2 linked regions of the Rubripirellula amarantea genome follow. The protein of the gene in region 1 interacts with the protein of each later gene in a pairwise test. Links are inferred from orthologs where the notes say so. Each region holds a gene or a part of one and is shown on either strand. Other genes may lie near its edges.

Region 1 (14,686 bases):
GGATACCGTCTCTCAAGCCGTCGCCGCCAACTTCGTTCCAATGAAGGTCAATGTCAGCGACAGTGCTGGCAATAAGAAACTCGGCGAGATGTTCAAAGTGGACCGCTTTCCCATGGATGTCGTCGTGACAACGGACGGAAAGGCTCTCGTTCACACGATTAGCCCTCAAGATCCGAACCAATACGTCGCGATGCTCGCTAAAACATTGCCGACTCAGGCACCGGTTCAGCAATCAGCGCCACAAACTCAGATTGCCAAGGCTCCAGCTCCCCAATACACAGCACCCCAGCAAACATCACCTCAAACGGCACCCGCTGGTCCTACTGGTGGCGATACTTGGGCACTTCCCAATCCAACCGCCGGCGCAGGTGTTGCCGCATCGACGGTCAGCAGTCGCAGCAACGGAATGTCGCTTTCGATGCCTTCCCAGGCTCCGGCATCGGCTTCCATCGCACCTCCAGTCGCCGCCGCCACCAAGGCACCAAGCCAAAAGGTCAGCCGCAGCAGCAAGTCACCTGAATTGGCCATGGATGGTTACTGTCCTGTGACGGTCGTGAACGAATCGCGATGGGTGGAAGGCAAGCCAGACTTCGGTGTCATTCACCTGGGCAAGCTGTACCTCTTCGACAGCAAGCAGGCGATGGCGACCTTCTTGATTGATCCCATCCCTTACACTCCGGTCTTGAACGAAATCGACGTCGTGCGTTTCTTCGAGGAACGGAAGATCGTGAAGGGTAAGCGAGAATTCGCGATGCAAGATCCAGTCAACAAGCGAATGTTCTTCTTTGCCGATGAAGACGCGATGATTCACTTCGAAAACGAGTGGGGCCGCTACGTCGGTGCCGCGATTCAAGTGATGGACAAGGCCGTTAAGGAATCCAATCCAGGTTCCTGATCAAAGCGGTCAGCACTTATGCCGGTCAACATCTGGGCCGGTCAGAATCTGGGCCGGTCAGGATATGGGCCGGTCAGGATATGGGCCGGTCAGAATTAGGCAGAGCCGATCAACGAGCGGCCGCTGCGGTAAGCGGCCGAGGCTCTTCAGCGGTCTCTTTAGCGACTGAGTCTTTCTAGCGACCAGTTGTCCAGCAACAAATTTTCCAGCAACGGGCGTGGAGGCGACTAAATCGCTTTCAGCCCGTTTTGCAATTCCAGAACTTCACCAATCCAAGTGCTGTGGTGTATCTCGCCAGCATCTTGCCATCGCATTCGCATCGCCGACGAAGTCTTCAGCACGCGATCGATTCCCGCGATGGCGGCTGGAACCAGTGCTTTGAGTTCATCAGCTAGGTTCTCGTGATTCTCGATCCACGATAATGCTTGCTCAGGCATCTTTTCACGCGGCTCGGCGAGAACACCGTGAATTAGTTCCGACGTGCCCAGGACTCCGACGCAGGCCACGAAGTTCAATGCATCCTGGTCAGACAAGTCCAGGCAGTGCGTGAAGAATGAGATAGGATCGGAATCTTCAAGGTCCTCCAACCAATCGCAGGCGAAATCGTCTTCAAAGGTGCGTGGGCCCCAAGTGCTCATCGTCGTCTCAAAAATGCGGCCTAGGCGTCTCGCCTATGAAAAAGTTTGGCTAGATACCGAGCGATTCGCCCAGGCTTTGCTGTGGTCAGCTTATTTGCCGTTCCACCACCAACCATCGTTGCGAGCGGCCAATGCTGCGGAAGCTTCGGTCGCGACTTCGGGAGCAACGACTTGCTTTTCGACGACTTCGAATGCATTGATATCGACACCACCCGAAGCGGTGACGACCCAGCCCTTGCGGCCGCGAATGAAGCTGCATTGCGGTGAAACGCTGCGAGGAACGTCGTAAGCAGCTAGTTCAATCGATCCTTCCAAGACCGACAGGTCCAAGCCGGCTTTGCGAGCGAGTCCTTCTTGACGAATCAGGGTGGCCAACACGGTCACGTCCATCACGTTCTGCAGGTCAGAGAAGATCGGCATCGCGGAAATCAATTCAGGAAGGCTGGCGTTCATCTTGTCGGCCCAGGCCTGAGCTACCTTGTCGGTCTTGCCCGCACCTTTCACGCTGCCATCTGCGTTTACCAAGTCTTGCTCGGTGAGAGTTTTGACGCGGTTGCCAGCGATTTTCCAAGCCATAGCGTCTTCGGTTTTGGCCAGTTCGGTATAGTCGCAAGCCATCCACCAACGTGGGTTTTGACCGGGGCCATGAGCGCTATTGCGGCTCATTTCAAGGTAGCTGGGAAGTTGAGCAATCGGGGAATCAACCAAACCCATTGCGACACGCTTCATTTCGAAGTCGGCCGCAACCATGGTGCGAGCGTAGCGTGAATCCAATGGCACGCCGGTAAGGTGGATCATTTGCGGGCCATAAGCCTCCTTCATCGACGCTTCCAAGCCCACGGGGTTTTCGCCGGGACGAAGCTTCACTTTGCGAAGCATGGTTTGCAATCGTCGGCGTCCCTCGGCGGTTGGTTCGATCGAGCAACTGATCGGCTCATTCGCAGCCCGTTCGACTCCACCGATTGCGACCGCAAGATCGGCCAAACGCATCACTGAGCCACCGGTGATTGAGCCCACAACGTGTCCGTCGTCACGAAGCTTCCATGGTTCAGCCGGACCGGCGATCACGATGTCTGAGTTTTCAGCGTCAACGAACACATAGTCAATTTGTTGCAATCCGGCCAAGTATTCGACTTCGGCAGGGATGGGGTTGCCCGATTGTTTGGCTTCGACGATCGCTTGTTGCAATCCTTTTAGCGAAACCATTCGCAGCGATGCTTCGTTGGCCAAGTCGCCTTGGACCTGTTTGGTGTGTTGGCGAAGCATTTCGGCGAGTTCACGTTTTTCGTCAATCGTGGCATCTCGCACAATGCCCGCCGCGTCAACCATCACGCCCCCAACACTGTTCTGGTTGCCCAGACCACCGATCAAGCCGGCGTGCAAGGACGCTGCCAGCGCTATCACGCCAAGGGAACCCAAGCTCACACGCTTTGTCAGGGTGATGAGTCGATTTGGCTGAGCGTGCCACTTTAGCAGTGCAGAAAAATCCATCGTGTGGATCTCCGGGGGCAGGTTGTTCGAGAGCGAAGGGTGACCATGATAAGATGAGAGCTGTCCGCAAAAAACAGCATTCCCATGTTCGTTAGGATAGTTGCAGGCCTGCTTGGCGGCAACGTAGAACGGAATTTATTCCGATGGATGGTCGGCTTTTGATCGGTGGAATGATCGCATTTTGACGATTCTTTCCCCTGTCTTGCCGCAGCATATTTCACGCTTCTCCTCTTAACACACCAATTCCTTTTGTCTTCATCCGCCTACCTTGTGCTTCGATCCGCCGGCCGCTGGAGTGACGTGTTCCGGCTTTCGCCACCCGCCCAGGCGATTCTGGGCCGGTCTTCGCAAAGCCAAATCGTGCTCCGAAGTGAGCGAGCCAGTCGCCAGCATGCTCGGATTTATTGGCATCCCGGCGATCGCGATGGGGATGGGGCCGGCTGGATGATCGAAGATCTCGGCAGCCGCAATGGGACCTTCGTCGATGGAACCCAGATCACCGCGCCGACATTGTTGACCGATCCGGTGGAAATCAACGTCGCTGGATTTACCATTCGATTCACTCATCACATCAACGCAGCGCCCGCGAGCGAGAAGTCCGAGGCTCAAGCCACCGACGATCAGCTAACCATGGAGTTCGATCCATCAGCGATCACAGATCGTCGCAGCAAGAGCCGGTATTTGGAAAATGATCCGACGGCATCGCCCGGCAGTGCTTCGGCGGCCAGTGCGGCTGGGTTGTCGAGTCGTCGACTGTTGCAGCTCGCCTTCGCGCTCGCTCGCACCGATTCATTTGAGTCGTTGGTCGAAGAAACGCTCAATGCATTGGATCAACATCTGATACTTGATTCGGCCGGGGTCTACGCTTCGCAAGCTGCTTCCAGCGTGATCGACATGCCGCTTGTTGGTACGCGGCAAAACGGAACGCGTTCTTATCGTCGTCCGCCAGATTCGCTGTTGCAAACCATCGAGGGCGAAAACAGCGAGGCGACGTTGGCACGGAACATCCTCGGCGATTCAACGCTGGCGACCGAGAATAGTCGTGGTGTGATTGATGTCGAGAGTCTGATCATTGCACCGGTGCGTGACACCGACGCGATCCTTCGAGGATTTATCCACGTCACTACCACTGGCGGGCAAGATCCCTTGTCGAGTGAGGACCTTGAATTTGTGGTCGCCGCAGCGCAAATCCTGGCTGAGTCGATCCGTTCACTCGGACAGCAAGTTCAACTGTCACGTTCGCTTGATCGCAGTCGCAAGCAGGTGGAGCTGTTGCAGCGTCAGGTCAGCGACAAGGTCCGCTTGGTTGGACGTTCGAAGCTAATCCGCAGCGTGATCGACAAAATTGGCCTCGCCGCACCGACGAACACCACAATCTTGGTTCGAGGTGAATCGGGAGTTGGGAAAGAATTGGTGGCTGCGGCGCTGCATCATGCGAGCACGCGACGTGATGGACCATTGGTGTGTTTGAACTGTGCCGCGCTATCGCCAACACTACTCGAAAGTGAATTGTTTGGTCATGAAAAAGGTGCGTTCACAGGAGCTACTGATCAAAAGGCGGGCAAGTTCGAAACCGCCGATACCGGAACTCTGATGCTTGACGAAATTGGCGAGATGAGCGCCGAGGTGCAGGCAAAGTTCCTTCGAGTCCTTGAAGGTCATGCCTTCGAACGAGTGGGCGGACACGAATCGATCAAGGTTGACGTGCGAGTGGTCGCCGCGACCAACCGCGATCTTCAGGACATGGTTCGCCAAGGAACTTTCCGGCAAGATTTGTACTATCGGCTGAACGTTGTCGAGATCGTGGTGCCGCCGCTGCGTGAACGAGCGGACGATGCGCTGCTGATCGCTGACTACTTCCTCAACAAATTCAACCTCGAAACTGGCCGCAAGATCGAAGGCTTCACTGCGGCAGCCAAGCGAGCGTTGTTAGATTATTCGTGGCCGGGCAACATTCGTGAGCTGAAGAATGTTGTTGAGCGTGCGGTTGTGCTCAATACGAAAAACGAGATCGATGTTTCCGATCTAGCGTTATCGCAGACGCCGATGCCGAGTGGTCCATCCGCCACATCACTTACGAGCGACGTCAATCTTACGCTCGCCGAACTGGAACGCGCTCACATTGAACGAGTGCTTCGGCATACGGAAGGCAACAAGACTCAGGCGGCCAAGTCGCTTGGTATCGAACGCAGTACGCTCGATCGGAAGTTAAAGCGTTGGTCCGAGTGACGAATCGACGCTTATTGCTTCAACGCTAGTTTCACCATTTGCCCCATCGATCGAATGGCCTCGCGTGATGTCAGTTTGCTTTCGCCGAGCGTTCGATCGGTGAACGTGATTGGCACTTCGATCATGTGAGCTTTGACTTGTTTCAGCCGAATCAAGATCTCTTCCAGTACCGAATAGCCGTTGCTCACCAAGTTGTCGGCACCAGCTTCCTTGAGTTTCTGAACTCGATAGCAACGCATCGAACCGCTGCAATCTCGAACTGGCAATCGCAAGCACAGCGTGGCAAATCGATTGACCAGATGGCTCATGATCTTTCGTCTCAGCGGCCATCCCACAATGGAGCCACCGTCGACGTATCGCGAGCCAATCACCACGTCGATTTCACGTTGAGGTTTACCGTTGGCGGTAGGTTGTTCATCGGCTGGTTGGTTTGAAGCTGCGCTGTTTGCTGAGTTATTAGTCACCGATCTATTTGTCGCCGAGTTGATCGTCACCGCGTCATTAGTCGCTGCTGCGTTACTGCTCACGTCGCGGCCACCCGATTTCGTTGAATGCGTTGTCTGATGAGTTGCTGCATCCAGCAGTCTCGGTATGTCGGCGGGGTTGTGACTGAAGTCGCCATCCAGGTTGACGAACCATTCATAGTCGCCATCGATAGCCGCTTGCATGGCGTGTCGGATCGCTCCACCAAGTCCACGCGCCGTGCGAACGTCGACTCGGATCCGAGCGTCATGTTCGGCGCTTCGGTTCGCGATCGCCGCGGTGCCATCGGGCGAATTGTCGTCGACGATCAAGATATCGGCGTCGGGCAACGCCATTCGCAAATGCGTCAGCAAGCTCTCGATATTCGCGGCCTCATTGAGCGTGCAAACACCGATCAGAACTCTTCCCGTGGGTGGAGGTGCTAGATCGGCGACGGTGGCGGCGTTTGGCATCAATTCATTCATTCTTCATTTACCTTACTCGCAAACCACCAATTTCGACCAGCGTGGTTTTTTCCATGCGTCGTTTGGCTCCCACCATGATCGGTTTTCGATAACGATATTTCTGGCTCGTAGAATCATCGAGCCAACGCGATGACGGGCTTGGGGGCGACCACGCATAGCAAACGGATCCGCGCCCACGGGTGTACGCATGGAAGATTGCGGGATAAAAATGGTCATCCCTTCATGGTGGCCTCGCGGCCCGGAACTCTAAGGAATCATTGACGTGGACCAGCATCATCTTGACATTGCCATCCGTGCGGCTCGAGCAGGTGCGAGGGAGTTGATGGCGCGTCGCGATGATCGAGTCGTTCGCGAAAAGGCGCCCAAGGATTTGGTGACCGACGCGGATTTAGCATCCCAAGAAGCCGTGCGTAAGATTTTGCTCGACGCATGCGAAGGCTACGCATTTGTGGGGGAAGAGGAAGGCGAGACCCAGCCACCCGACGCAGTGCGAAAGGGCGACGACGACGCTCCGCCATGTTGGGTAGTCGATCCTCTCGATGGGACGGTCAACTACGTTCATCGACTTCAATCGTTCGCTGTTTCGATTGGTCTGTACGCCAAAGGCAAGATGCGGCTGGGGGTAATTTACGATCCGGTTTCTGGCGAGATGTTCACGGCTTTCGAAGGCGGGGGAGCGTTTTGTAATGGCAAGCCCATCAAGGTGAGCGGTCAAAGTGATTTATCGGACTCGTTGGTCGCTTGTAGCTTTCCCGCCGGAATCAAAAAAACAGACCCCGAGGTCGGGAAGTTCGTCAACGTTCTTGAGCAGTGCCGGTCGCTTCGACGGCTTGGGTCGTGTGCACTCAACATGTGCTATGTTGCCGCAGGTCGATTGGATTCCTATTGGGCGACCGCCGTGTCACCATGGGACTCGGCGGCAGGAACAGTCATTGCCCGCGAGGCAGGGGCAGTCATTACCGCCTACGACGGTGGTGAATTCGACGACTGGAATCCACGGTTCTGCGTTTCGGGTTCGTTGCCACTTCACCAATCGATGGTTGCGTTGCTGAAGTCGGACTCGATTACTTAGTTTTCGTCTGCGTAGCTTTCGTCGCCATCGCAGGCAGCAAACGGAAATTAATTTCTCGACCGCGCACGCTGCGATAGGTCCAGTCAGCACGTCCGCGTGACAAAGTGTTTCGCGGTAAAATCCGTGATGCCGTCTGATTGTGGCAGTATTGATACCCCGCTAAACTGAAGCGAAGAGCTGGCGGAATGTGCTCTGAATCAGTTTTGACCCTCCTGACCGGCACCCCATCGATCACCTGGAAACGCGGATGAGTAAATCAGACAACTTGGATGTAATGGACGCCGGCACCGTAAAGATGATCATTGGTGATCGAGAAATCGAGATGCCACTGGTCGAAGGTAGTGAGGGCGAGAAGGGCATCGATATCAGTAAGTTGCGTGCTTCGACTGGCTTGATCACGCTCGACGATGGCTTCGTCAACACCGGTTCGACTCGCTCTGCCATCACTTTTCTCGATGGTGAAAAAGGAATCCTGCGATATCGCGGATACCCCATCGAAGAGTTGGCGGCAAAGAGTGACTTTGTCGAAGTCGCGTATCTCTTGATCTACGGCGACCTACCCACCCCGGTCCAGGCGGAAGCGTTTCGTTCGGGGATTCGTGATCACACGATGATTCACGAAGACATGCGTTCGTTTTACAACGGGTTCCCTCGTGATGCTCACCCGATGGCGATCTTGTCGAGTGTGGTGGGAGCGTTGTCGACGTTCTACCAAGATTCGATGGATCCTAACGACGCCGATCAGGTTGAAATCTCGATCTACCGGTTGCTCGCCAAGCTGCCAACGATTGCGGCTTACAGCTACAAGAAGTCGATGGGTCAGCCATTCATTTACCCGAACAATGAATTGAGCTACTGCGAGAACTTCTTGCACATGATGTTTGCGACTCCGGCGCACGAGTACATGGTCGACCCGGACTTCGCCGAAGCGTTGAATTTGTTGTTGATCGTTCACGCCGACCACGAACAAAATTGCAGCACGTCGACGGTCCGCATGGTTGGTAGTAGTAACGCGAACTTGTTTGCATCAATCTCGGCCGGTATCGGCGCCCTTTGGGGGCCCTTGCACGGTGGAGCCAACGAAGCGTGCGTGAACATGCTTGATCAAATCGCCAAGGACGGTGGTGACGTCAAGAAGTACGTCGATATGGCCAAGGACAAAGAAAACGGTTTCCGCTTAATGGGATTCGGTCACCGGGTCTACAAGAACTTTGATCCGCGTGCGACGATCATCAAGGCAAGCTGCGAGAAATTGTTGAAGAAGCTGAACTTGGATGATCCGCTGTTCCATGTCGCGCAAGAGTTGCAGGAAGTCGCACTGCGAGACGAGTACTTCATCGAACGCAAGCTCTATCCCAACGTCGACTTTTATTCCGGCGTGATCTATCGCGCTCTTGGAATTCCCGTTCAGATGTTTACCGTGCTGTTCGCAATTGGACGTCTGCCGGGATGGATTGCTCACTGGCGTGAAATGCACGCGAACCCTGGAAGTCGCATCAACCGCCCTCGCCAAATCTACACCGGGGCGACCGAGCGTGAGTTTGTCAGTATCGAAAAACGATAGTTCGCCGTACCCGCTCGTCGATCGGTTTGGACGTGTCCACCGTAGCGTTCGATTGAGCGTTACGGATCGTTGCAACATCCGATGCTTCTATTGCATGCCCGAGCACGATGCCGTGTTCGCGCCGCGCGAACAATTGCTGACCTTCGAAGAACTCCATCGACTGACTTCTTTGTTGGTCACTCAGATGGGTGTCAACCGAGTGCGGATCACTGGCGGTGAACCCCTGGTGCGACGAGAGCTACCCACGCTGATCCAAATGTTGGCGGGGATTCCGGGACTGGAAGACTTGTCGTTGACGACCAACGGAGTGCTGCTTGCTGAACACGCCGATGCGCTGCGTGACGCCGGCTTGCAGCGGCTCAACATCAGTCTCGATACGCTCGACGAATCGACGTTCCAACGAATATCGCGGCGTTCTGGTTTGGCTAAAGTGATCGAAGGAATCGATGCCGCGATTGCCGCCGGCTTCCAAAGCGTGAAGCTAAACGCACTGGCGATTGCTGGGGTGAGCGAACCGGAAATCACTCGCTTGGCCGAGTTTGCGATCGACCGAGGTGTCTCCATTCGTTTTATCGAGTTCATGCCACTCGACAGCGATCGCGATTGGACGTCCGCGAAAGTGCTAACGGGTGATCGGCTGCTCGCAATCTTGCGCGAACGTTTCGGCGAAGTGACACCTATACAACGAGCCGATCAATCTCAACCGTCGGAAGACTTCTTGGTTGGGCGTGGACGCGTCGGAATTATTCGTTCGGTTAGCGAACCGTTTTGCGGTTCTTGCGATCGATTGAGAATCACCGCGGATGGATCAATGCGAAACTGTCTCTTTGCGAGTGAAGAGACCCCGCTTCGCGAATTGATGCGGTCGGGAGCCCACGATCAGGTCTTAGCTGACCAAATCGCGTCATGTGTGGCAGCCAAGAAAGCGGCTCACGGCATCGATGATGCCTCGTTCTCGCCACCTATCCGCCCGATGTATTCGATTGGCGGATAGGTCGCGAAAAGAAAAATATACTGCTTGAACGACGAAGCAACTCATTCGTCGCTCAGCAATGCAGGCCGGTTATTCGGTGGCCGGTCGCTTGGGACGATCGCCACCCGGTTCGCCACCGCCATCGCCATTTCGATCGCCACGACGACCTTGTCCACCGCCGCCCATGCGTGACATCGCTTTGGTGAGTTCTTCCTTGGAAAGCGATCCATCACCATCGGCGTCGATGCGTGCTAGACGACCTGACATTGCTTCAGGAATCTCATCGCCGCTGAGTTTTCCGTCGCCATCGGCGTCTCGGTTTTCGAACATCTTGGCAACCATTTCAGGGCCGCCTCTACCTTGGCGTGACATCCCTTCGCGTCCACCTGGCCCACCTGGTCCGCCCGGGCCACCACCGCGATTGCCCATCATGGTAGGCCGCAGTTCATTGGCACTTAGCGAACCGTCATTGTCTTTGTCCAACGTTTTCAAGGCAGCGACCGCATTGTTAATTTCGTCGCTACTGATGGTGCCGTCTTGGTCAACATCGAGCGCCTTGTAGATCGGCAGCATCTGGATCATTCGTCCGAAGCCTTCGGGACCACCCCCGCCGCCAGGTCCCCCGCGTCCGGGGCCGCCTTCACGACGAGCGCCTCTGTCTCGTGGTCCTTTTTCGGATCCCGTTTCTGGTGGGTCGGCCAGTACCGTTGAAGTTGATAGTCCAGCTAGCAAACTCGCCAACACAGCAGTGCGGATTGGATTGCGTTTCATTATTAGGTTACCTTTTCGGGGAAGTTGTCATAGGACGTTCTGTAAAACGCCGCGCCAAGTGCAAGGTTTCGGTGCGAATGCACAATCCGATCAAGTGACCTAGAACATTTGGCCAATAGCTTCGTCCGCAAGTTGGCTCCAAAGTGTCTCGTCTTTGGTGCGATCTACAACTGGTGTCGGTGCCCCTGCGGCTTCATCCTCGGACGTCGCGTTAGATTCCCTTGCGATTTGATTGATGATGATCAACGCGTCGCGGGCCGTGACTTTGTAGTCACCATTAACGTCTAGGAAATAGGGATCGGGTTTCTCGCTCGTCGGATCCAAGTCGACGTTGTCCTGGCGACGCCCAAGTTCGTTGATGATGATCAAAGCATCGTTGGCTGAAGTGCCGTTAAGCCCGTTGACGTCATACCGGTTCTCAGGATTTTGAAAGACCGGAGGTTCGTCGTCGAGAACTTCCAGTGTCGCAGACCCCTGAGTGTAAAGGTCGTTTCGAAAGACAAGGTTAAGGCTCTTGGGGGCTGCAGCAACATCATTGTCGACAGCTATAACGGGAATGCGGACGGAAGCCTGACCCGCCGGAATCGTAAATTCGCGTGGAAGGTCTATCTGTGAAGCAAGAAAGCCTAAAGCGGAAACGACAAGTTCCTCGTCCGTGTCGGTATTGCTTCGTCGGATTGTCAAATTCACAGCCGAACCACCTTCGACAACGCTGTCGCTCGACAGAGCCGCCGTGAGTGATTCTTCGTCGCGAACGTCAATCGTGACTCTGCCAGACTCAACGCCACCGCCGGACGCCGTTAGTTCAACCGCAACGGTTCCATCAAGAAGATTGTCGTTGACCGCGTTGAGTGGAATCGTGACCGACGATTCGCCAGCAGGAATCACCGCTGTAGCGTCAACCGTCAATTCCGTGGTGTCGGACGAGGCCACCGTGATCGTTTGGTTGAACGTTTTCGCAGGACCACTACGCGTGATCGTTAGCGTTGCTGCCGCATTCCCCGCGTTCTCGTCGACCGCACTCTTGCTAACTTTCAAGCTAAGTTCTGGTTTGGGAGTAACGGTAATCGTAAAGGTCTTTTCGTCGGAGCCTTGGTTGTCATCGAACACACGCAACTTCACCGTCTTAACGCCGGTGGTCTCGTAAACGTGAGTACCCTTGAACTTGGCCGACGTCAACGTGCCATCGGCCTTGCCATTGGTGGTAACCGTGGCGTTGCCATCGTCGATGGTTCCATCACCCCAATCAATCGAATACGAGAATGTTTCCTCGCTAGCGGGATCACCATTGGGAGTCGAAAATCCTGGATCGGTGATCGTTCCGATCGGATCGAGCGTGATCGCCTTACCGACCTCGACAGTCTGATTTCCAACCGAGGTCAACGAGGGCGCAACATTCGTGACGTTGACCGTACGAATTTCATGGGTAAGTGTTCCCGACGTCGATCCACGAAGCACGACCGTGACGAGGTACTGGCCATCATCGGCGTAGACATGAGTCTGATTGATTTTCGCAGTTGTTGATTCGAGCTTTTCCCAACCAATGTCGTACATGCCAGCCAAGTCAAGTGTCGAAAGGCCTCGCGCACGGACATCGATCTGGGGTGTCATGTTGGTGCTTTGGATGTTGGCGACGCTTTGTGCCCAGTGAGCCGTGGTCAACGGAACTTTGCCATCGCCTTCGTAGGCTTGGTTTGCGTTCGTCCCATCAAAACGACTTCCATTGACGAGGCGGTTCCAAGACGGTGCAAGCCCAAACCCAAACGCGTGTGCGAGTTCGTGAATCGCAATCGAAATGAAGTCGGTCTGGTTCTTGCCAATTTTTTCGGGATCCGTCCCAAAGTAAAAGTCGCGGGGTTGATCAAACGCAATCGAACCTACAACCGCTGCGAAGTCATCGGGCGATTTCTTGAGCGATCCGGTCTGACCTCGCGACCGAAGGTCATCCACGATCGAATCAAGCTTTGCCTGAGCTTGGTTGTTGCACTGCGTTTGCGTAAGCGTGCCGCAACTGAAGAACGTAGCTGGATTCTTGATCGACACGTTAAGCGAACCAATCCCGCCGACTGCTGCAACAGACGGTCCCAAACCTCGTTCGTTATCAAAATTTCTTGAGCCCGCGAAAATCAAAACTTCGTTGGCCGCAATCCTTACGTTCCGTTTGCTGCTCACTTCAAAATTCTGTACGCCCGTCGTTGGGTGGTCGATGACCGGCGTGACGTTCACGTCAGGATGGGTTCCGGTCGCTTCAAGTTCGTCGGCGAACAAACTAACGAAGGAGTTCGCGGCGTACTCTAAGGCCGCCTTCGATCCGGCTTGTTTGAAGAAACCGCGTGTATCGAGCGAGTAGTCGAACTTGATTTTGAGCTTGCCAGTTTCGTTGGTACCTAGCCCGGTCACATTCGTTTTTTGACCGTCTCCCCAAAACACTTCGCCGGAGATGTTGCCAGTCAGGCCCTCGGTGCTGAGGTTTTGGCTAAGTTCGAAAGCGGCCGCTTCGGCGATCATTAGCCGACGTATTTCCAGCGATTCAAACCTCAAAGGACGACTTAACTTGGGACTGCGACGACGCTGCCTTGAGGGCGCATTGAGTCGGGGCACTGTTGGCATAACGTTATTGAAGAGGATGAGAAGAGACAGCGAGCGCTGAGTGTACGTCCAGGTAGTATTCTATGGAGTCATGCAATAGGGAATAAGTGCAATGCAAGGCGTCCAGGGCTTTCCTTTTGCGGTCGGCGGCCAACACCAAGTTTGAACCGTAGTCACCAGCAGGTGAACGGGTGTGCTGGTACGCAGCCGGCAAACGACCGCTTATCTGGGTCGCAAGATCATCGACTTGGCGGTAGTTTGCTTGAGATAAACTAGGTCCGTCCCATCGCCTGTCATGGCTTCGTTAACCAGGTCAGCAAGTCCCTCTTCGGAAACACGGCCAATGATTCCACCTCTAAATCCCCGTCAGTACATGTTCCGTCAGTTCGTGTTTTGTTTGCTGGTAGCAACTTGCCTCACTAACTCACAATCGCATGCTGACGAGCCTTCCGAGACGTCAGAAGTTACGGCGTCAGAAGTCGAGCCAAAGCCAGCCGAGACGGTGTCGATCTTCGCGGATAAGAATCTCGAAGAAGCGGTACGGGCCGAAGTTTATGCCAAACGGTACAACAGTGAACCCATTTTGGCGGAAGATGTTGCCACGATTTCTCGAGTCGTTGCGAAACGTAAAGGAATCAAGAGTCTGGCGGGCTTGGAACATTGCAAGCGAATCATGCTTTTGGATCTTGCTGGCAATGAGATCGCCGATCTCAACCCGCTGAGCGAACTGAAGTTGTTACAGTCTGTTACGATTTCGAAGAACAAAATTTCGGACTTGTCGCCGATCAAAGGACTGAAGTCGATGCAGTTGCTGGACTTGTCCGAGAACCAAGTTGCGGACCTTTCCGCTATCGAAGGAATGTCGAACCTGAGAACGCTTTACGTCAGCGGCAACAAGATTGATGATCTTTCGTCACTGGCCAAATTGACCAAGCTGTGGTCGGTCGATTTTTCTACCAACCAAGTTTCGGACTTAGCGCCGATAGCGAATTTGAAGTGGCTCAGTACCCTTAACGCAGACGGCAATCAAGTCGAATCGCTCACGCCGTTAAAGGGGCTGGGCGAACTGGACCTGATGATGATTCGCCGAAACAAGATTCGCGATCTAACGCCATTAATTGAAATGTGCGAAGCAGACTTCAACGGGGATCGCAAATTCGCGCCGTATCTAGACATCTACATCAGCGGCAATCCGATCGACGATGCGACACTGAATGAGCAAATCCAACGGTTGCAAGCTCTGGGCGTTGACGTCGAGGACGATCAATAGCCATCACGTCCCGGCACACACCTTACCAACCTTCGCACACCTTACCGACCTTCGCGTAATCGGTAGCCGAGCAGGTTGTCGAGTTCAGGTTCCGCTTCGATCAGCTTGACCGTCTGCTCGATATCGTACTCCACTCGGCGATAGACGATTTTCTCGGGATCGTGAATCACATAGCAACTTCGGGGGTCACCATCGCGAGGCTGACCGACGCTTCCGACGTTGATCATCAATCGTTGATTGCGATCCG
Region 2 (14,767 bases), on another replicon or contig:
AGCCCATTGAAGTTAGCCAGATTCGCTACGACAAACTTTCGATCACCATCGGCGGAGGATCGGGCGAAGGCGAAGCTGTGCAAAACCCAGTGCTTGCTCCAGACGTCAATAACGACGGCTCTGTGTCGCCAATCGACGCGCTTCTCATCATTAACGAAATGAGCCGTCTGCCAGCCGAAGGCGAAGCCGGCAGTAGCACACGTAGCAGTTACTTCACCGATGTGAACGGTGACCGACGCACATCGGCGATCGACGCGTTGCAGGTGATCAATTATCTCACCCGAATGAACAACTCACGTGAGTCCGAGGGCGAGGCGATTGTGGCACCGCTTGCGGCATCGACATCGACTGATTTGGGTTCGACCGTGGCCAGCGACAGCATTTTCACGGACCTCAGCCAGTCCGACCAAGTGCTATCAACGGACTCGCCATCTGTGGCGGCATCGTTGGGACCCGTAGTCGCCAGCACGGACTCTAGCATCAGTGACGATGACGAGACTGACATCCTAGATCTGTTGGCCGACGACGTTCAAGGTTTGTGGAATTAGACTCGCAAACGACTGAGTAATCCGTAGCCAAAATAGCGTTGGCTGACGGACTTGCGAAAATTGTCGTTCGACGCGATACTCTTGCCCAACAGGCCGAAGTGGCGGAATTGGCAGACGCGCTGGATTCAAAATCCAGTTGGTTCACACCAGTGAGGGTTCGAGTCCCTCCTTCGGTACTTGTTACAACAAAAGGACTTAGAGCAGCCGCTCTAAGTCCTTTTTTCGTAGGGGCTTGAGGTTGGTTGCATGTTGCATGTTGCTCGGGCCTCGGGGCTCGATGGCTGATCGCCACGAGGGCTCGGCGGACGGTTCTCGGATGCATCGCAAGTCAACCTGCGCGAGGACATGGCCAACACGGGGCGAGAGATTGCCGAGTGTGCAGAATCCCATTGGCGTTCCGCTTGTCGATTTAGGTAGGCTGGAGCGGCTGGCTGAGCGGAATACCCCAGTTTCACGGTATGGGGTTCATCAAGCATCGCTTCACTCAAACCAAAATTTCCATGCCTATTCGTCGTTTGCTAATAGCGCCCGTCGTCCATCGCCTATTGGTGGTGTGGATATTGGTATGCAGTTTCACCCAATGCCAGGCCCAGGAACCTCCGGCCAAGCCCGCTAAAGCGCAGCCTCAGGGAAAGCCACGGTATTGGACGACTCACTGGTCCTTGGACAATATCAACGTCGGAAAGTTGGCCGATCGGCTGGAGATGATCGGAATTGAAACCGGTCTGGATCTCGAGGGCGAAGTCAGTGTCGAGTTCGAAGTGGGCGTCCCCCTAACCTCTTTGCGAGACGCTGCGGCGTACCGATTTGATGGCACGCTGACGAGTTCATCTTTGGTGGTCGATGGTGTCCAGTTTCAAAACCTAAGCACCAACATTGCCTACCGTGATGGGATTGCCACACTACGTGAACTGAAGTCAGAAGTGATTGATCGAACGGCCGCGCGCAAGGTACCCGGGGCAATTCGCGGAAGCGGAACAGCAGAGCTTGTTCCGCGAGGAAAGATCGACGCGAATAGTGAGGTGACCGACGTGTCGCTCGCCCCAATAAGCGATTTGATCTCAAAGCTGACGGGACAGGTCGATGAAGACGCACTGTCCGACGGCACGCTATCGGGCAACATCAGCGTGAGCGTGCCACTAGACACCCTCAATCAAATCGAAACCTATCAACTCACCGGATCATTCCAGGGAAAAGGATTGAAAGTTCCGGGGTTGCCGACCGCAGACTTCGATGCCAAGGAAGTTCAGATTGCCGACGAAATTCTATTCATTAACGATTTTGATTTGGTCGCGGTCAATCAGGTTAGTGGTTCTCGAGTCGGCATATCCAAAAGCAATAATGGTGACAGTCCGACGTCAACGCTTGCCGGGCTAGCGGACGTTGCCGGGGCAATTCGCGTACGAGGCAAGGGACAAGTCCCCTTATCGGGCGTAGGCGAATTCCAGTTTGAAATGACAGGCGACGATGTTCCAGCGGAGTCTCTCGTTGAGATCGCCTCTCGTTCGTCGCTCGCAGATTCTCAAACTGAAACCGGTTCAAACGTCGCGTCAGGGAAGTTCGACTTTCGCGTTCTCGGCTCAGGAAAGTTGAACAACGAGATCAAAGATTCAACTTGGGAGATCCGCGGTTTAGTCGCTTCACCAAGGCTTCGAGTTGCCGGAATTAATCTCGGGACGATTGAGCACGACATAGAGCTGACACCTGAGAAGTTCACCGTCGTTCCCAGGCGGAACGAAGCCGATTTGCCGAAGTCGTTTCGGCTTGGTCGTCTTCAGGCATTCTACGCTATCACTGCTGATCAATTGGACCTTCGTTCGCTCGATGCATCGGTGTTTGGAGGCGAAATTCATGGTTCTGCGCAAATTCCATTCGCGACTGAAGGAACGCTTTCGTTGACAGGATCCGTATCGGATGTTGCACCCAAGTTGACGGTGCCGATCGCGGGACGCAACGTCGACCTTTCAGTCGTCCTGGTTGGCGAAGTGGATTGGCAAGTTCCCCTTAATGCGCTCGATCAACCCGTCTCGCACCAAGGAAATGCCAAGTTGTCGATGAAGCAGGTGCGATTGGGCGAAGCCGAGATGGGTGATTTGACCGTTGATGTGACCGCACGATCCGGTCGCATTGCACTCGTCGCTCAAGGAGAAGTTTTTGATGGGAAGTTCAGCATCGATACCATTGCCGAGATGCAGGCTGCGGATCGCTGGCCTGACCTGACACGACGGTTCGCGAAAACGGAATTCACATTTGACGGTATGTCTTTGGGAAGACTGCTGAGCGTCACGTCTGCGGCGCGCAGCGACTTAGCGGGAACAGTGTCAGGTGTTATTACGGTCTTAGCAGCGAAGGACCAGAACGATCAGACTCGACTTCCGGATGCTGACGTTCAACTGGAACTTCGTGAAGTTAGTCATCGCTCTGCGTTGTTGTCACGTTCCGCTCGCCTACGTGGAAAAGTCAGAAACAACATTTTCGAGCTAGAGTCACTCGTTGGGTCTTACGCTGGAGGCACGGCAAGAGCGACGGGGCGGGTGTACTTGGTTGATTCGAGCCAGAAGATTCATCCTCGATCTGACCTTTGGATATCGGCCAATCGAATTGTGTTAGATCGTGGTCTCTGGTTTCTGGGGGACGTCGCGGAAGACTACCGCGGTCGAGGATCGTTAACGGCAACGGTGAATGGGTATCAGGAATCTGTTCGCGTTCGAGGCAGCGCCAATGGAACTGACTTATCTCTTTTTGGACTGCCGCTGGGAAAAGCACATAGTGGAATCGCGGCGGACGCTAATTTGACTCAAATGAGTTGGACGCTGCGTTTCCCTTCGGTTCGGTCCACGCAAGGTGGCGGACAGGTTCAAGGTGAGCTTGCGTTATCCTCGACGCGTCGCGGCGGCCGTGGCGTGGATCTTGAAAGTCGCTGGAGAACGCGGCGAGTGGATTTTTCTAAACTCACCAAGCAACTCGGACGGTCTTCGTCGTTCGCTCAAGGTGAGTTAACAGGCGACCTAACACTTAACGGGAAATCAATTCAGTCACTTGACGACTTGAGAGGACGATTCGCTTTTCAACTCGGTCAGACACGCGGTGCGTCAATTCCGGGACTCGTGGGTGTCTCGCAGTTCCTCGGTCCGATTTCGTTGGTGAACCAAACTTTCGATGTTGGTGAAGTGAACGGAGTCATCGGTGGCGGTGCAATCACGATTGACGAGTTTTGGATTGGGTCGGACACGGCGCTGGTGCAAGCAGATGGAAAAGTGTTTATCCGCAGCGGACGTATGGACTTGAATGCGTTGATCGCGACAGGCGACTATCGAGACATCGCGGCCGATTTCTCGCAGCTAGCGAGACGGTATGCACTGCGGTCGTTGCTTCCCACTTCGGCAATACTGGACATTACCGAGCTGCTACGAGATCGCACCTTGGTGGTTCGCGTCATAGGTACGGTCCAAGATCCAATCGTTCGTGTGCAACCCATTGATACGTTTCGCGAGGAGGCTGCTCGGTTCCTGCTAAGAGAGGGCCAACGGCTGATTGTCGCTGGTGTGACCGCCGGGGCTGCGAGCGAACTCGACATGAAGTGAGCTGTGTGTTTCACAACCGCTTGCAGTTTTCTAGTCGTTCCGATTGTGACGGTCCTGACTGTCGCATCGCATATGTCTTATAAGCCACGCTAAGCGTGTCGCGCGCGCCGATTATTCGTGTAGGAAGGATTTCACCACACGAGGCGACATGATGCATCGAAACGGTTCTAGCAAGCTAGCAAAGATCACGACTCGAAGACTTATGCAGGGCTATGCCATGTTGGCTTGCCTATGGATGACCGGGTGCAGCACCCTAGGGTTATCCCTGTTCCCTTCGGATTCAATGTTAACGAAGGACGCCGAGTCAGTCCTTGATGCGTCGAAGATTCCATTTGGGATCGCTCGAGAGAATGCCAAGACGGTGCTACCACCGCATGCTCTCGAACCTGGTGACGCTTTGCTGATCGAACCGGTCAACCTAGAGCGAGACCTGCGGCTTCCAGCCGACCAAGTGGTTTTGGCTGATGGAACGGTTGACCTGGGACCGTACGGTCGTGTCGTTGTCGCTGGTCAGGATCTTGAGCAAGCAGAATCGTTGATCGAACGTCAGATCGCGTATCAGATTCGACTGCAGCAAGAAACGTGCAAGCCGCTGTTGGCCGACGAAACCGGCGAATTGAATCAAGCACGTGATTTGCCCGAGGATTGTGACGCGATCGCGGTCAACGTGCGAATGTTGGAACCCGTACATCGCTTCTATGTACTCGGTGAAGTCAATGCACCGGGCGCTTACCCGCTATCCGGGTTTGAAACCGTTCTCGACGCGATCGTCACGGCAGGTGGCCTGACCAGCGCAGCAAACCCGTGCAAAATTCTGCTGGCCCGTCCGACGGATCCATGTGAGTGCCGAGTGACATTGCCCGTCTGTTATCGCTCCATTGTTCAAATGGGAAACACATCGTCGAACTATCAACTGCAACCCGGTGACCGAATCTTCGTTTCATCGAGGTCGTGCATGGATGAATTGATGTTCTGGCGAGCCAGTCGAACCTGCGATCGTTGCCAGGGCTGTAATCGCGCTTGCAAGGTACCGCCTACCTACACGGCTCAACCAATGCTGGGCGTCGCGAATACCATGATCTCGCCGGGAAGCGTTGGATTGATGCGGCTATCAAACGACCCGCTGCGGCCCAATGACTTGTTGGAACGAGACTCACCTGACTTTCAAAGCAGCGAAGGCAATTCATCGCAAGGTCTGAGTGACTATCTCAATCAATCGCCTGAGGCTCCTTTTTCATCCGAACGGTCCCGCGAGAGTGACGTCGATGGTGAACTTGATTTCCGCGATAACTAACGGCATCACTGATGCTTGCTAAGTCAATCGTTCAGGCAATTGATAAGAATGAGTCCCACTGAAAACGATCACTAAGGTTGTGCACCACGCAGATGCCGCCGAGCGCATCACGCAGTTGCCGAGTGCATCACGCAGTTGCCGGTCAAACGGTGGCATTCATGTGCATTCGAACGGCGCCGGGGACGACGTCAAAACGCACTGGTTCCCGATCCACAAACTCGCCGTCGAGGGTAAACCGCATCGGTGGATTGGATTGCAATTGAAGCGATTTAACTTGCCGAAAGATAACTTGCTCGCATTCGAGGAAGTCACCCAGCAAGTTGTTCGCAACAATCTCAATCATGTCTCCCACCGTACCATCGCGAATGATAACGATATCGATCAGTCCATCGACCGGCGAAGCCTTCGGCGCGACTTGGATTCGTCCAGCATTTGTTTTTCCGTTGGCAACCAAGACCGCCCAAGAATCAAGTTTCTGAAAAACTTCTCCATCGCAATTCAGGTCGATACAGTAGGAAGTCATATCAGGCAGAACGTCGATAGCCCCGCGAACGTAGCTAAACGCTCCCCAACGCGCCTTTAATTCATCGGTCATGACTTCGCTGACCCGAACACAGTTTCCACCCGCGGCGATGTTGGCATAGTAGCGTTCCATGTTCTCACCCTGAATACGAACCACGTCGACCGGAATCGCTTCCTGCGCGAGTATCTCGACCGCCAATGAGATGTCATCGGGAATCTCGAGCGTGCCGGCGAAATCGTTGGCAGTGCCTAGGGGAATGATTCCCATGCTCGGTCGCTGAGCCGCTTCGATAGTCATCAACGCATTGACGACGGCATTCACCGTTCCATCACCACCAGCAGCGACGACGGTGGACTTCGGCGTATTAGAAGAAGCCTTGATCTCGTCCACCAAGTCCGAGGTTTCGGATAGATCAATCCAAGTAGTAGCGTGATGGTCCAGATGAGTTCGTAGTGTATCTGTTTCGCTCGCCCTTCCCGAACCAGAGTTCCAGACGACGGTTTTCATGAGGGAACGCCTTCGGAATTGACGGCCTTCTCCCCAAGCAACTCACTGATCTGGCTGAACAGTCGTTTGAAGTCGACGGGTTTGGAGTGGAACGCATCGCAACCGGCGGCAATCGCCCGCGTCTCATCATCCGGAAGCGCGTGAGCGGTCAGCGCGATCACAGGAATTCGTTTTTCAACTTCGGCAGCTCGAATTTGCATGGTAGCTTCAATCCCATCAAGTTCTGGCATGTTGACATCCATCAAAATTAACGACGGTGCAGCTTGGGCGGTCGCCAGAACAGCCTCGAGGCCGTTACTAGCCGTGACCACTGCATAACCACGCTTACGCAAATGTTGAGCCATCATCTCGCGAATATCGTCGTGGTCGTCGACTAGCAAAATTGTGGTCATGGTGTGCTCAATCAATTGAAGGTTGAAGAAAGGTAGTTCAAAGCGAACTCGTGGAAATGGTGTCAGGCGTTTCAGAGCGGTGGAACGATTGGTCTGGCGCCGGAGATTGCCGTTGCAGTATCGATTCGATCTTGGCTCGTGTTTGCGAATACGAGGTCGTCATGCCGGTCGCGCCGGCCTTGCGAAACTTCACAAACAACTTGTCGAAGTTCTTGAACTTGCCCATGCAAGCGATCAACACTGGGCCGGTGTAACCTTCGCTACGAATGGATCTGCAAAGATAGCGAGCTTGCGCGAAGCCTCCTTTGGGTAGCACAACGATGACCACGATGGAGGGTGCACTATCTGCAATCTGCCGGCCTATTTCTTCCGGGAGAGTTTCGTCATCAATGCTGGTCAGTTCGTACTTCCCACGGCCACCTATTCGAAGCAAGTTCAATAGCAAGAATTCGCTGAAGTGATGCGACGTGCAGCCGACCACCGTAGGTAAAGTCGTGGCCGTGGTTTCCTCATCCAATGGTTCGCCATCTACCGGTTCAGCCTTTGCCGGTGAAGTGTCCAATTCTTCACCCAGGCTGGCGATCAATCCCCCGGACATCGCAAATAAGCGATTGGCGTCAACATCACTTAAATGACTAGCGTCGTGGTCGAGACGGATACGTTTGAGTGTGGGAACAATCACTTCATCACTGACACCGGACAAATCCGACTCAGCGACGTATTGCCTGAGTAACTCACCAGCTCGATGTTCGTCACCGGCTAGTAGCCGCTGGTAAAACCGCATTGATTTTTTGATTTCGACTTCCTCGCCCAACAAAGTGGAAAGGATTTTGAAGCGAGGAACGTAGCGTCCGAGCACCACCAAACAAACGGTGAGCGGGGTCGAAAGGAGCAAACCGACCGGCCCCCACAACCAACCCCAAAACACGGCCGCAACAATCACCGCGACAGCCGAGATGCCGGTGCTGGCACCATACAACCATGGCTCCAAAACGTTGTTGCTGAATAATTCCATCGTGATGATTAGGACCAACACGGCTAACGCAACGCCATAGCCCGGAAAGACCGACAAAGCGATCGCGAGTGGGAAAACGGCAGCAGCGGTCGGGCCGATGTAGGGTACAAATCGGAGCGATGTCGCCAGCACACCCCATAAGATCACGTTGGGAAAACTACCGCCTGGGGTCATGGTCGCCCCGATCAACGCCAAACCAACGGTTAATACGAACCCGTACGAAGTGTTCACAATCGTTTGAGCGATCAGGTATCGGCTGATTCGCCCGGCCGCCTCGTCCAACGCTTCGGTTGTTGTGACGTAGTTTCCGTGACTGACCACCGCGATGATGCGGTCTCTTAAGTCTTCTCGGTGGATCAACATGAACAACGCGAACACACTCACAAGACCCGCCGTGGCCAGTGGCCCCAGCACGGTACCCGCTGTGGTTGCCCATGAAGCCAACGGCAAGTCATCTCGCACTTCTTGGACGTAAAGGGGCGTGCGGGTGGACGTACCGTCGTGAGGCAAGTCTTTGCGGCCGTCAGAGTTCTCTGGCAGGATTCGGTTGGTCCATGTCGTCCACAAAGACGTGTCTGCGTCTTCTTGATCATCTATCTTGACCGCTGCACCCTCTTCCATCGCCTCGGTCACTTCACTTGCGAGTTGGTCGAGGGATCCGCCAACGCCGCTTGTCATCCCCGAAAGACTGCGTGCTTTTGCGACGAGCTCTCCTTTATGCTTTGGCAGGTCGCCGACCAAGGTGGTCAGTTCGCGGCCAATCAGAGTGAAGCCGCCTGCAAGAAGGACGAACGCGAGCGCCGCAGTTGCTACAACTGCCATGACGTTGGGGATACCTAGTCGTTGCAGCCGGTTTACGATCGGACTCAGGAGGAACGACAGCAACAATCCGAGTGCCAGCGGAATGAAAACATCACGGGCGAAATACAATGCTGCGACGGTTAATATAACCGCAAGCAACTGAGCGACCGCAGAGATCATCGCAAGGTCGGATTTTTGTTGTGTCATTCAGTAGGTCAATAGTTCATTCAAGGGACTAAAAGTGCGTAGGTCGTTGGCGATCGCTTGAGTCGTCAATCAGCTAGGTCACACGAAGTGATTTTGAGCGAAATGTTGCGTTATCAATTACTACTGGGATCATCTAACTCGTTGTAACGTGCAGGTGGGCTTGTGGCTTCCAAGGCCACAATAGGTTCAAGCACGCGGTAACGGTGATTTGCACCCGCGGGCACTAACCAAGAGTCTCCCCCTTGTAACGTGACCACTTCACCGTCCAAGTCCAATTCCAGGACCCCACTGAGCAAGTAGCCAACGGTCTCATAGTCACGAGAGCGGGGCGAATCGTAATCCGCTTTACCCTCCTGCCAACGCCGTAAAGCAACGTGCTTTCCCGATGCCAAGTACTTCTGGCCCATCTCGCCAGTCTCTGCAGTCGACTTCGAGGTAATTTGAGGAATGTCCATTCGAATGTCCTTATTTGAAGGGTGTAGTTTCGTCGCAGTTCGTTTACTTGTTGCTTGTTCGTTTACTTAAATACTGTGACGCAAACGCTATGCCGTTGTCAGGCAAAGCAGCGTGTCAGCACCTGGCGCAACAATTGCTTGTACGAGCCTTCAAATTGACACGTGACAAACTTCACCGTCAGTGATGCGGGATGTCACAAGAATAGGCTGACGCGGTTGTCGCTCGCCTAGTTTCAGAGTGGTTGTTGGGACTGTCGTACAGTTCAGCAACCCTTTCGGTTCACCTAAGAGGTAATTGATCATGCGCGTCGTCGTATTAATCTTGGTTTTGGTCCTTGTTCTTGGATTGATCGGCTGGCTTCAATTCAGTTCACCCAATGGCAATCCAACCATAGAGGTCGACACGGATAAGGTCCGACAGGACACATCGACCATTGTCGAGAAAACCAAGAATGCCGTAGACAGCGCGGCTGGCAAGATCGATGCGAGCATTGATCGTGAGCCGGTAGCACCAGTCGATCCAGTGGCTCCGTAGTTAATCAATCTGTGCTGTTTCGACATTCGGCACTTTGCGATCGGCATTCGGCAAACGTTCAATTCTGTGTTTGCCTGAGCGGAGCGACGACGCGAGGTGCACGAGAGCCGTTTGGGCAGTCTCGTGAGTTAAGACTGGGGAGTTCGTTCTAGGGAATTCAGACTAGGGAGTTCAGTCTAAGTCATTCAACAACGAGCCGTTGATAGGATGGAGTGTTAGAGCGATCGTTACGATCGAACGCTCTTTGCAAATGCTCTTTGCAAAACACGCGTATCGCCTAAGTTGGCGACACGGTGTCTGCATCTAAGTACTGGACGTACTATTCTTCACCAACATCCACGTTGACTCCGCCATCACCTACTTCAACGTCGACGCCGTCAACTGCGTCTCGCAAGTTTTCGCGTCTTTCCTCACGGCGTTCCATTCGATTTTCAACCGGGGTGTCGTTGACGTCAACATTGACGCCATCAGTGTCATCAGGCAGAGTGCCACGTTCATGGACGTCAACGTCGCAACCCGCAAAGCTAAGGACTAGGGCTAGAGTAGCGACGAACAGGGAAGTCTTCATAATTCAACTTTCGTAAATAGGGTTTGCGGTGTCAGCAATCTCGTTGCTCAGCGAGCTTCCTCGATTTATCGGCGAAGCGAAGGGGCGAACAAGTTCTGGCGGTTAAATGTGTAGGCGCAAAAAAAGCCGACGCGTCGTTATTGCCGCGTCGGCCATAGGAACAATAAAGCTTACTGATTGACGTTTCGACGGTTTTCACGCATTAGACGATCCTTCTCGTCCATGTTGCGTTTGACGCCGTATCGTTTGTCGAGGTCGGCTGCCCATTGTGAGTCAGCCATGTTTGGCCAACTGTCTTCATCAAATCCCTGTTGGCCCTCAAGCTGTTGCTGGGTGACATCCAAGACTAAGACATAGTCATCTGAGTCGATGTCATCGTCGCCCACTTCATCCGGATCGGCTTGGACACGGAACGCTTCGAATGGCACGGCAAACATCTTGTTACCTACTCCCAAGAAGCCGCCGTAGGTTACCGCCGCGTAGCGAACCTTTCCGGTCTTTGAATCGAGAACAATGTCGTTGATTTCACCGACGCTCTCTCCTCGTGAATTCTGAATGTTGTAGCCAATCAATTGGCTAACCCGGATATTGGTTCCGCTTGTCTTGGAATCCAGTCTCCCAGCGTCGGTTTGCTGGTTTACACCGTTAGTTTGATAACGGTCTTGAGTAGCTGCGTCCTGGGCCATAACGTTGCCCAGGGTGACGCATGAAAGGACCGCAGCAGCGGTCGCGTATTGGAATGCACGTTTCATAGTAATTTCTCCAAGTGTTGATATGAGTAAGAAGATTCGGTTATCGAACTAGGTGTTTAGCCTGATGTTCGTTCATCTGAATTCAACTGGTTTGCGAGTTCGTTCAATGGATGCCTTGCGGCAGCAACTCTGCTAGCAGTTGCATGAACTCTCGAATTCCTTGACTTGCTTTTCTGCTTCGTCCTTGGCGATGCCATAGCGTTCTTGAACCTTGCCAACCAGCTCTTCTCGCTTGCCAGCGACAACGTCAAGATCGTCTTCCGTCAGGTCGCCCCATTTTTGTTGGGCTTGGCCTTTGACCTGTTTCCATTTGCCTTGTATTTGGTCCCAGTTCATTGTTCTTTCTCCAGACTGAGTCAGATAAGTATGCCGCTCTACTTAGCGGACATTTAATAAGAACACTTAGCTGCACGTCGTGGACCAATCAACGAGATAAGAGAGCTGGCGATGCGTCTTTCGCACGTTTTGACGCTTACTTCCTACTTCAAAAGAAAGAAGCGACGAATCAACGATTCGTCGCTAGTGGCGTGTGATCGGTTGGCGAACGAACAGGTAGCTTCCCAATCAATCGAAGAGGCTTTCGTTGATGAGAAAACTCTCCCCGTGAATCGACATTGTTGATTGCATATTGAAAAGCAAAGTGTCTGAGCGAGGCAGGCTTTTGTCTCAGCAAGAGAGAAGTGAGACGGTGCCGACTTCTCCCGCTCAACATCAAGAGGCAACCGGGAAGTAGATCAGTAGATCAACAGATCAGCAGATTCGACCGCATCGAATCGGTTACAGTGCACGCTTCCCCTACGACGCCTCTACTTGTTCTTGTACGCGTCTCGCAAATCCCGGATCTTATCGTGGCCTGCCTTCACGGCTGCGTATTGGTCAGTGAGTAGGTCGTTCATGGCGCTGCCTGCGGTTTCCTTCAAGACTTCTTCGTAGGCTGCTTTGATGTGATCTTCGCCTCGCTCGGCTTCGATCAGAATGACGTAGGGATCGCCACCGTTGATCTTGCTGCGAATGTTGATCCAGATTCGGTGAGTCTTGGCGGCTACACTACCGTCGTCTTCTGCTTCTTTTCCATTGAACTCCACGAACTTTTGAAGCTCACTCGCCATGGCGCTACGCTGGTCGCCAATCTCTTTGAACAGAGTCGTAAGTTGTGCATCGTCGATTTCCTCTGCGGATTCGTGGAAGCCGTTGTAGGAATCGATATTGGCACGAATTAGCTTTTGTAGTTTGTTAATCGTGGTTTCATTGAGGTCGGTCTTTGTTTCGAGACTCATGGTTTGCTCCTAAGTAGTTTGAATGAAATGTCTACAAGCATTCAAACGCAAACAGTGTGCCGGAAGCCGACGATCTGCTTTAAGAAGAGCTTTCAGACCCTTCAAACAGACCCTGAAGGAAAGGCACTTCATTGATGGCCGAGCCCGGCCAAAAGACCAGCATAAGAACGCCGCCAATAACAGCGACGCCGAAGGCCGCGGCCACATATAGGCTTAATTTGCGAGTGCCCAGCAGCACAACGGCGCCGGCCTTGAAGATCAGGTTCGATAGCGTTGCGATCACGATCACCCGCCATGCTGTATCTGGGTCGACGCGACCTTCGTTGAACATCTTTGCCGTTGATAGGGTGATGGCATCCACATCCGTCAGTCCTGATATGCCCGCGATTGCATAAAGTGAGTTTTCGCCGAAAATATCTTTAGCTGCTGCGACAGCGAACAAGATGATCGCATAGAGGCCACCAAAGATGATCGCTGGCTTCAATTGAGCAGGGTTGTCGTGATCGGGTGGAGTCGTGGCATGACGGCGAAGCGGCAGATACAAGACAAAACATTCTACGACCATCAGTATCAATAGCGAGGTCATAGGTAGGAACGTAAACTTCAATAAGCTCGGAGATACGATCCCAATCTCAATCAAGATGCGAACGTTCACAACGGTCGACGCGATCAGAATCACCATCGCAGCCATGGTCGTGGCGTCCGGTGAGCTTTTGGTCTGCCTCGCATAACTGACGGTGGTTGCCGTGCTAGAAATCAAACCGCCAAAGATGCCTCCCAGAATAGCTCCGGCTTTGGCTCCCAAGAGTTTATACGCTACGTAGGCAACCATACTGATGCCGACAATGAGGACAACCATTCGCCAAATGTCGTAAGGGTTCAGCACATCGTAAGGACCGAAAGTTTGGTCTGGTAAGATCGGTAAAACGACGAGGCTGATGAGCACTAGGTTCATCAACGCACGTAGATCTTTGTCGGTCATTGACGCGACTAAACCATGCAGTCGCTGTTTCCAATGCAGAAGAACCGCGGCGACGCCTGCGGTAACGATCGCTGGGCCAGTGTTCCCTGTTCCCAACGCGCAGCCAACGGCGAACATCAACAACGCTGCTATTTCCGTTGTCATGCCCGAGTCGAAGTCGCCCGAGCGAATCTTGGCGATGTTTGCGATTGCAAGCAGAACCGCAATTGAAAGAACCCCGGCGGCGATCAGCCAGCCCGACTGATCAGCCATCAGGGTTGAGAGTGTGCCAAACAATGAAATGAGCGGGAACGTCCGTATCCCCGCGATTTCCGACTCTTTCCATTGTCGTTGCAAGCCTACCAGCAGGCCGAGTCCAAGTGAGATCGCGATTGCCTGGTAGGTTTCCATTTATGCTTTGTGCCTATTTCTCAAGACCGTGTCCTAAGTTTGCGTAGTGCAGCTTTTCGGTGCTCAGAGGCATCCATTGTAAGCATGCGAAGTCGAGTGCATCGCTGTATCTAGCGGCGCAGCTTCCAGCCTACGATCACACCAAGGCCGAAGCACCACACGGCTGCAACGTCGGGACGATCCTTCGCGTAATCACGAAGAAGTCCAAAAACGTCCTTCGCGGGGCTCGCGACGTAGTGATTGCCGTACTCCTGGAGGCTTTCACCCGCCGAACGAGTTGCCTCGTCGAATTTGCTGTGCATGTCACGGTTTTGGGATTCAGTGGGTGGCGTCTTAGTTTGTGCATTCATCGTTGAAAAACTTTAATTGGTAGGGTGAAAGGTGAATGGGAAGAGATGACCGCGACGATGATTTGCCTCGTAGCGCGGGTGATCAAATCGCGGCGATCAAATCGCGAAGTTGTCTGGTGTTATCGTCCACTCCAACGCTCGCGCCACGTTGGTTCTCGATAGCGATCAGTTGCAAGCGAATACCCAATGGCGATTCCTGCCAGGATGCCGATACCCAAAGCAGTGGCAACCGATTCCATGGGGTGTCGGGCGACTGCTTTGGTCGAACGCTCGTACCCTTGTCGCAGCTTCTCACCAGTGACTTCCGCATATTCGGAAGCCCGTGAAGTCAAATGCGAACAGCTTTCGCCACATTCTTGATAGATCCTGGTGACGAAGGATTCGACTTCTTCGCGAGCAGCACCAACCTTTTGTTGGATGAGTCCGATCAATTGCTCGCTATCACCTTCGACCTCACGGAGTTCATCATCCGTAATTTGTCCATACTTTTCTTGGACCGCACCGTGAATCGAGTTCCACTTTCCACTCGTTTGTTGTTTCATAACCATCACACACCTCTTGAACGATTTATACGTGGCCGCTTGGGA

The links.
Region 2: the proteins of Pla22_RS14435 (region 1) and Pla22_RS06695 interact in binary tests that used the Escherichia coli proteins (3 or more experiments, as listed by UniProt). The link is inferred for Rubripirellula amarantea from one-to-one orthologs.

The regions. Positions count from the first base shown.
Region 1 is NZ_SJPI01000002.1:239,511-254,196, forward strand. What follows is about bases 6,822-9,677. They hold Pla22_RS14435 (citrate synthase), read left to right. Parts: upstream 6,822-7,519; coding sequence 7,520-8,836; downstream 8,837-9,677. Other genes in these bases: Pla22_RS14430 (inositol monophosphatase family protein), read left to right, coding at 6,822-7,272; moaA (GTP 3',8-cyclase MoaA), read left to right, coding at 8,808-9,677. Outside these bases: Pla22_RS14405 (thioredoxin family protein), read left to right, coding at 1-895; Pla22_RS14410 (DUF4259 domain-containing protein), read right to left, coding at 1,123-1,533; Pla22_RS14415 (DUF1598 domain-containing protein), read right to left, coding at 1,624-3,024; Pla22_RS14420 (sigma 54-interacting transcriptional regulator), read left to right, coding at 3,274-5,253; Pla22_RS25695 (polyprenol monophosphomannose synthase), read right to left, coding at 5,265-6,188; more of Pla22_RS14430, read left to right, coding at 6,463-6,821; more of moaA, read left to right, coding at 9,678-9,830; Pla22_RS14445 (EF-hand domain-containing protein), read right to left, coding at 9,900-10,580; Pla22_RS14450 (dockerin type I domain-containing protein), read right to left, coding at 10,680-13,190; Pla22_RS14455 (leucine-rich repeat domain-containing protein), read left to right, coding at 13,513-14,439; Pla22_RS14460 (metallophosphoesterase family protein), read right to left, coding at 14,481-14,686.
Region 2 is NZ_SJPI01000001.1:1,845,672-1,860,438, forward strand. Bases 4,513-7,449 are described here. They hold Pla22_RS06695 (diacylglycerol/lipid kinase family protein), read right to left. Parts: upstream 6,457-7,449; coding sequence 5,569-6,456; downstream 4,513-5,568. Other genes in these bases: Pla22_RS06690 (polysaccharide biosynthesis/export family protein), read left to right, coding at 4,513-5,426; Pla22_RS06700 (response regulator), read right to left, coding at 6,453-6,848; Pla22_RS06705 (AI-2E family transporter), read right to left, coding at 6,886-7,449. Also shown: Pla22_RS06675 (Ig-like domain-containing protein), read left to right, coding at 1-548; Pla22_RS06685 (AsmA-like C-terminal region-containing protein), read left to right, coding at 1,049-4,132; more of Pla22_RS06690, read left to right, coding at 4,281-4,512; more of Pla22_RS06705, read right to left, coding at 7,450-8,871; Pla22_RS06710 (cupin domain-containing protein), read right to left, coding at 8,985-9,326; Pla22_RS06715 (hypothetical protein), read left to right, coding at 9,628-9,861; Pla22_RS06720 (hypothetical protein), read right to left, coding at 10,181-10,429; Pla22_RS06725 (PRC-barrel domain-containing protein), read right to left, coding at 10,600-11,181; Pla22_RS06730 (CsbD family protein), read right to left, coding at 11,314-11,517; Pla22_RS06735 (PA2169 family four-helix-bundle protein), read right to left, coding at 11,988-12,458; Pla22_RS06740 (MgtC/SapB family protein), read right to left, coding at 12,538-13,830; Pla22_RS06745 (hypothetical protein), read right to left, coding at 13,941-14,180; Pla22_RS06750 (CsbD family protein), read right to left, coding at 14,300-14,722. UniProt on the Escherichia coli protein: In vitro phosphorylates phosphatidylglycerol but not diacylglycerol; the in vivo substrate is unknown.